3 regions of the Paludibacterium flexuosum genome follow, and region 2 is predicted to be linked to each of the others. Evidence: predicted binding sites of a transcription regulator. Region 2 holds the regulator's gene; each other region holds the start of a gene.
What was found. The regulator FNR, encoded in region 2, switches genes on or off when oxygen is low (the NO sensors DNR and NnrR bind a similar motif). The targets are predictions, from matches to a motif close to TTGATNNNNATCAA.
Positions count from the first base shown of each region.

Region 1 (2,274 bases), 1.1 Mb from region 2:
GGTCGGATCGCCGGAGAACAGTTGATCGTATTCCGGGGTACGCAGGAAGCGCACGATACGCAGCTTGATCACCAGATCATCGATCATTTCCTGCGCTTGCTGTTCGGTGAGGACACCGGCTTCCAGGTCACGCTGGATGTAAACGTCGAGGAAGGTCGACACGCGGCCGAACGACATGGCGGCACCGTTTTGCTCCTTGACGGCAGCCAGGTAGGCGAAATACACCCACTGGATGGCTTCGCGGGCATTGGCAGCCGGGCGGCCGATGTCATAGCCGTACTTGGCGGCCATTTCCTTCAGCTCTTCCAGGGCGCGGAATTGTTCCGACAGCTCTTCGCGCTGACGCAGGATGTCGTCATTGAAGACGGCGTCGTTCAGTTCCTTGAACAGGCGCTGACGATCCGACTTCAGGAAGTCGATGCCGTACAGGGCAACACGGCGATAGTCGCCGATGATACGGCCGCGGCCATAGGCATCCGGCAGACCGGTGATCACGCCCGACTTGCGGCAAGCCATGATTTCCGGGGTGTAGACATCAAACACCCCCTGGTTGTGGCTCTTGCGATGGTGAGTCCAGATGTCCTTGATGATCGGGTCGAGATGGAAGCCGAAAGCTTCCAGACCGTTTTCGACCATGCGCAGACCGCCGTTCGGCATGATGGCGCGCTTGAGCGGGGCATCGGTCTGCAGACCGACGATCAGTTCGCTTTGCTGGTCAATGTAGCCAGCGTCATGTGCCGTGATGCTGGAGGCGCGGTCAGCCGAAACATCCAGCACGCCGCGTGCACGTTCTTCCTTCAGCAACTCACCCAGCTTGTCCCACAGCGCCTTGGTGCGCTCGGTGGCCGGAGCCAGGAAATCGGCATTGCCTTCATACGGGGTGTAGTTGAGTTGAATGAAGTTACGTACGTCGACCGAAGTCTGCCAGTTGCCAGAGACAAAACTGTGCCAGGGGTCGGCGTCAATCGCGTTGCGAGTCAGGGCTTCCATTACCGCCTCCAATTTCGATTTCGAAACAAAATGTCATCTTACGAACTCAATATAAATTCGAAAACGAACATTGTGTTTGATTTGGGTCAAGCAAATGCCAAGCGTGTGGCATTTCTTGTGAGATCCGAACACGGATTTTCGTTTGTGCTGGCCGGGTCGGCCAGGCATGAACATATTGAAATGACAGGGTTTATGTCGCTTTTGGTGATATCGATCCATCGGAACGGACACCAGAAAAGGCGCCATGTTCGATTCGTCCTCCGGGGGCGATGTATCGTGCAAAAACGCGACAGGAAATTGTGCAATGCGACAACCCGCCATGGCCAAATTCTCGCCGATTTCGGCTTTGTAAGGCGAGGGATATTTCGTTTTTATTCGATTTCGAACTTTGACGGCGGCGCGAATACAACATGCCACGACAAACTATGCGTCATGAACATAGGGTCATACTCTACAAGTTGCGAATTTATATAGTGTTTTTTGCTGCGCTTGCAGCACTTTTATAGTTTGATAACCGTCAAAAGACACTTTGATAATTGCATTCGTTTGTGAACGTACTGGCTAGAATGACGCCAAGCTTTGAAGTAAAGATTTCCCCATGCACCGGGACAATCAGCGATAAGGCACGGCAGCCATTCTGACCGACAGGAGCGAAGATTCCGCGGCAGGGCTGTGACAGGGAGTGACTTCGCTCAGGAGAGGACAAGCATGTCCCGTACGACAACACAGACGCTGACCCCCGCCCGGTCCCGACGCGCCGCTGGCGCATGGACACGCCATGACACCACTTGGATGCTGGGCCTGTACGGCACCGCCATTGGTGCCGGCACCCTGTTTCTGCCCATCAATGCCGGCATCGGCGGCTTGTGGCCATTGCTCTTCATGTGCCTGCTGGCCCTGCCACTGACCTATTTCGCCCACCGCGGCCTGAGCCGCTTCGTGCTGTCCGGCTCGACCCGCGACGGCGACATCACCGAAGTGGTGGAAGAACACTTCGGCCTGACCGCCGGCAAGCTGATCACCCTGCTGTACTTCTTCGCCATCTACCCGATCCTGCTGGTCTACAGTGTGGCCATCACCAATACCGTACTGTCCTTCCTCAACCACCAGCTGGGCATCGATGTCGGCAGCGGCCTGGCCACCCGCGCCGTGTTCTCGCTGGCACTGATCCTCGGCCTGATGTCGGTCGTGCGCCTGGGGGGCGCCTTCATCGTCAAGGCCATGAGCATCCTGGTCTACCCCTTTGTCTGCGCGCTGATGCTGCTGGCCCTCTATCTGATCCCG
Region 1 covers NZ_AP029060.1:2,767,477-2,769,750, forward strand. Annotated here, with positions in the region: gene pflB (formate C-acetyltransferase) at 1-990, opposite strand, end outside; gene AACH39_RS13170 (serine/threonine transporter) at 1,699-2,274, shown strand, end outside.
Region 1: pflB (formate C-acetyltransferase) is a predicted target of FNR. The motif match lies at 1,067-1,080, and genes of this name have one in related genera.

Region 2 (2,274 bases):
GGTCCGGACTGATGGCGATGACCTGCTCAATGGTCCGCGCCACGGAGCTTTGCGTCTGAAACGGCAGCCCGTAGATCAGGTCGATACTGACCGATTTGAAACCTGCCTCGCGCGCCGCCTGAATCACTTCCAGTGTCTCGTCCAGGCTCTGCACCCGGTTGACGGCCTCCTGCACGCGCGGTTCCAGATCCTGCACCCCGACACTGATGCGGTTGAAACCGAATGACGCCAGTTTGAAGATCGTCTCGCGCCCCACCTTGCGCGGATCAATCTCGATGGAATATTCACCTTCCGGCAAAAAGTCGAAATGCCCGCGCAGGATATTCATCAGTCGTTCGAGTTGCGCATCCGACAAGAAGGTCGGCGTACCGCCACCAAAATGCAACTGAATGACTTTTTCTCGCTCACCGACGGCATTTGCCACCATTTCTACCTCTTTTTCCAGGTAGTCGAGGTAGATATCTGCCTTGCTCTTGTCCTTGGTGATGATCTTGTTACAGGCACAGTAATAGCAAACAGTATTGCAAAATGGTAAATGAGCATATAATGATACAGCTTTACTATTCGCCCCGATGCGACGCTGTTTGAGCCAATGACGATAATCGGCCTCGCCGAAATCCGCATGAAAGCGGTCTGCAGTCGGGTATGAGGTGTATCTCGGGCCGGAGCCTTCCAGCCGTTCGATCAGTTGTCGATCGAACTCGAAATGCTCCGGAGAAAACGAATGGATGGTGGTCATGTCGGTATTTGATGGAAAAACCGGTGGTGGGCTGGTAAATTTGCGGAAAACATTTGAATTCCGCTTTGACAAGAGTCAAGGTTCAATTAAAGGTTGCTCAAAAAACGGCATGACTGACCAGACCACCATCCAATTGCATGCGCTCAAGCTCTCCTGCTCCAACTGCAGCTTGCGCGAACTCTGCCTGCCCGTCGGACTGAATCGCGAAGAGATGACGCAGCTTGATGCCGTCATCCGCCAGAGCCGTCGCATCAAACGGGGCGAGTATCTGTTCCGCAGCGGCGAGGGCTTCAAGTCGCTGTTCGCCGTGCGCACCGGCTTCTTCAAGACCTGCGTCTCCAGCCAGGATGGCCGCGAGCAGGTCACGGGCTTCCTGATGTCCGGCGAGCTGATGGGGCTGGATGGCGTGTCTTCCAACATCCATGGCTGCGATGCCATCGCCCTGGAAGACAGCGAAGTCTGCGAACTGCCGTTCAATCGAATCGAGAGCCTTGGTCGCGACATCCCCAGCCTGCAGCACCATTTCTTCCGCCTGATGAGCCGCGAGATTGTCCGCGATCAGAACGTCATGTTGCTTCTTGGCAACATGAAGGCAGAAGAGCGTCTGGCCGCGTTCCTGCTCAACCTGTCCCAGCGTCTGGCCATCCGTGGCTTCGCCGCCAATGACTTCATCCTGCGCATGAGCCGCGAGGAAATCGGCAGCTTCCTCGGCCTGAAACTGGAAACCGTCAGCCGCACGCTGTCGAAGTTCCAGCAACAGGGCTGGATCAGCGTCGATCACAAGCACATTCAGCTGGTGAAACCGGAAGAACTCAAGCAACTGATCGCCGGCTGCATCCACTCCAACAACGCGGAGTAACTTGCCAGTCCCGACAACGGGCGCCGCTCAGCAGGCGCCCGTTGGCATTTGCTGCTGCAGCTGCACCAGCCGCCCGGCATCCGGCCAGCGCGACGGCAGAACAAAGCCGCGCCGCAATTCGCGCCATCCCCCCTCCTCTGCCACCATTTCCGCCACCATTTGAGGCGCCTCGGCTTGTGTCATCTGCACACGCAGGGCCTGTGCCGACCCCACCTCGCCGCTGGCGGCCAGCGCCGGCGACAGCCAGCGCATGCGCGGCAGCCACAGCCAGCGACTGGAGGCGTCGCGACAGGGCCAGGGCTGTTCGCAGTCAGCCATCCAGCCTTGCCATTGGGTTGCCGGCGCGAATGCCGCCTCGTCAGGCGCCTGACGGTAAAAAAAGCAGCCACGCACCAGTGCCCCGGTGCGCGGTGCCTCAAACCCCGGCGGCAGGACTTGTCGGGCCAGCGCATGGCGACTCAGCCTCAATTGCTGAGCCAGCTTGTCCTGTTTCAGCAGCCAGGCATCGCGCAGACTGGGGCCCACCAGGCCTGACGCCCCCTTTCCGCACTGCAGATAGAATTTGCTGCAGGTTTCCAGATGCCAGGGCTGGCCATCAATACGCAGCAGGAAGTCGAACTCACCCAGCGTCAGCCCTTTGTCGCGCAGCACCAGATTGTGCGCAACCAGCTCGATA
Region 2 covers NZ_AP029060.1:1,699,480-1,701,753, forward strand. Annotated here, with positions in the region: gene hemN (oxygen-independent coproporphyrinogen III oxidase) at 1-739, opposite strand, end outside; gene fnr (fumarate/nitrate reduction transcriptional regulator Fnr) at 849-1,598, shown strand; gene AACH39_RS08035 (DUF1853 family protein) at 1,626-2,274, opposite strand, start outside.

Region 3 (2,274 bases), 1.2 Mb from region 2:
AGGCGCCCAGTGTTTGCTGATGACCTTCCGAGACCTTGCCCAAGGCCTGTTGCCAGGCAGGCTTGACGCTGAAACGCTGGCTGTCGCGTGCGGCATCGAGGGCTTCGCGCAGTGTACGCGTCACCTGCGCCACATAGGCCGGGCTGCGCTGGCGTCCCTCCACCTTGATGGCGGCCACGCCGATGTCGATCAGTTCGGGCAACATCGGCAGTACGTTGAGGCTGGTGGGCTCTTCCAGGGCGTAATAAGTATCGCCATTGACGTCAAAACGACCTTTGCACAGGGTGGGATAGCCGGCCGGGTCGGTCTTGCCGTACTGGTCGATCAGAATCTCGTTCAGTCTGGCATTCAGGTGTTCCGGACCATGTTCCCAGCGCACGAAACGGGCCGGCGAGCAGACGCCGTGGGTATTGGGGGATTCGCCAGTGGCATAGGAGGACAGCAGGCAGCGCCCTTCGACCATGACACACAGACTGCCGAAGCCGAAAACTTCGATTTCTACATCGGTCTTGTCGATGACCTGACGCACCTGATCGAGTGTCAGCACGCGCGGCAGGACTGCACGCCGGATGCCGAACAGGTCGCGCGCCAGATTAATGGCTTCGTAATTAGTGGCTGAGCCCTGTACTGACAGGTGCAGGCGCAGATCCGGGTGGGTGCGTACGGCGTAATCCATCAGGCCCGGGTCGGCCAGGATGACCGCATCCACGCCGAGGGAAGCGGCTTCGTCAATGGCCCGTTTCCATTGGCTGATGTCGGCGCCCTGGGCGTAGGTGTTGATGGCCATCAGCACCTTGCGCTTGCGGTCATGGGCATAGCGAATGCCTTCACGCGCCGTTTTGTCATCAAAATTGAGGCCGGCAAAATTGCGGGCATTGGTGCCATTTTTCAGGCCGAAATACACGGTATCGGCGCCATGGTCGACAGCGGCTTTCATGGCCGGCAGGCTGCCGGCCGGACATACCAGTTCCGGCAAAGGGCGAGGGGTCGTCATGACGGGAGTAACGGATCTTGTGGGAAACCGCCCAAGCCTAGCAGAGGCGGGCGTACCGGCTTTTGCGTTGCATCAAGCGCTCGCCCGGGGACGTGGGTCTTTCTCCGCCAACCCCGGCCCTGCTGCTAAACTGATGCCATTCAAATCACCCTGAACGCTTGCTCATGCTGCATCTCTATCAGTCCAACCGTCTGGAGCATCTCGGTACCCTGTTTACCGGGATGGTGCAGGCGGTGCCTTTGTCCGATCCGTTTCAACCCGAGGTGGTGATGGTGCAAAGTCGCGGCATGGGGCGCTGGCTGACGCTGGCGACAGCCAGCGCCAGCGGCATTGCCGCGCATCTGCAGTTCGTGCTGCCGGCGGGCTATGCCTGGCGTCTGATGCGCCAGGCTCTGGGGGATTTGCCCGAGCAATCTGCCTTTGCGCCAGAGGTGCTGACCTGGCGGCTGACAGCCTTGCTGCCCCAGTTGCAGGAGCCGGTCTTTGCTCCGGTCCAGCACTATCTGCAGGGGGGGGAGCGGGCGGTGTTTGAGTTGGCCGGCTGCGTGGCCGATATTTTTGACCAATACCTGGTGTTTCGTCCGGACTGGATTCGCGCCTGGGAACGGGGAGAATTGCAGGGGCTGGGGCCGGACGAGGCATGGCAGGCGGCTTTGTGGCGCCGGCTGGCTGACGAAGTGCCGGGCATGCACCGGGTGCGCATGAGCGATGCCTTTCTGGCCGCGCTGACATCCGACATGCTGCCGGAGCGCATCACCCTGTTCGGCATTGCCAGTCTGGCGCCGATGTATCTGGCACTGGTGCGGCGACTGGCCGAGCTGACCGATGTCTGCCTGTTCCTGCTCAATCCCTGTCAGGAGTACTGGGGCAATATTGTCGATGCCCGCGGCCAGCTGCGCCTGAGCGGTCAGGGGCTGGATGTGGCACCGGACCATCCGCTGCTGGCTTCGCTGGGTAAGCAGGGCCGGGATTTCTTCGATCTGGTGTCGGAGAGCATGCATGAGTCGTTGCCGGCATTCGCGGCACCGCAAGGCAATCGTCTGCTCAATCGCCTGCAGCGCGACATGCTGACCTTGCAGATGCCGGCGCCCGAGGCCGTGGCTGCGGATGACTCCATCGAGATTCATGCCACCCATGGCGCCATGCGCGAACTGGAAGTGCTGAAAGACCGCCTGCTGGCGCGTTTTGCTGCCGATCCGACCCTTACGCCGGCGGATGTCGCCGTTCTGACGCCGGATATCAATCAGTACGCCCCCTATATCGATGCAGTGTTCGGGGCC
Region 3 covers NZ_AP029060.1:2,939,437-2,941,710, forward strand. Annotated here, with positions in the region: gene AACH39_RS14045 (peptidase U32 family protein) at 1-994, opposite strand, end outside; gene recC (exodeoxyribonuclease V subunit gamma) at 1,159-2,274, shown strand, end outside.
Region 3: AACH39_RS14045 (peptidase U32 family protein) is a predicted target of FNR. The motif match lies at 1,057-1,070, and genes of this name have one in related genera.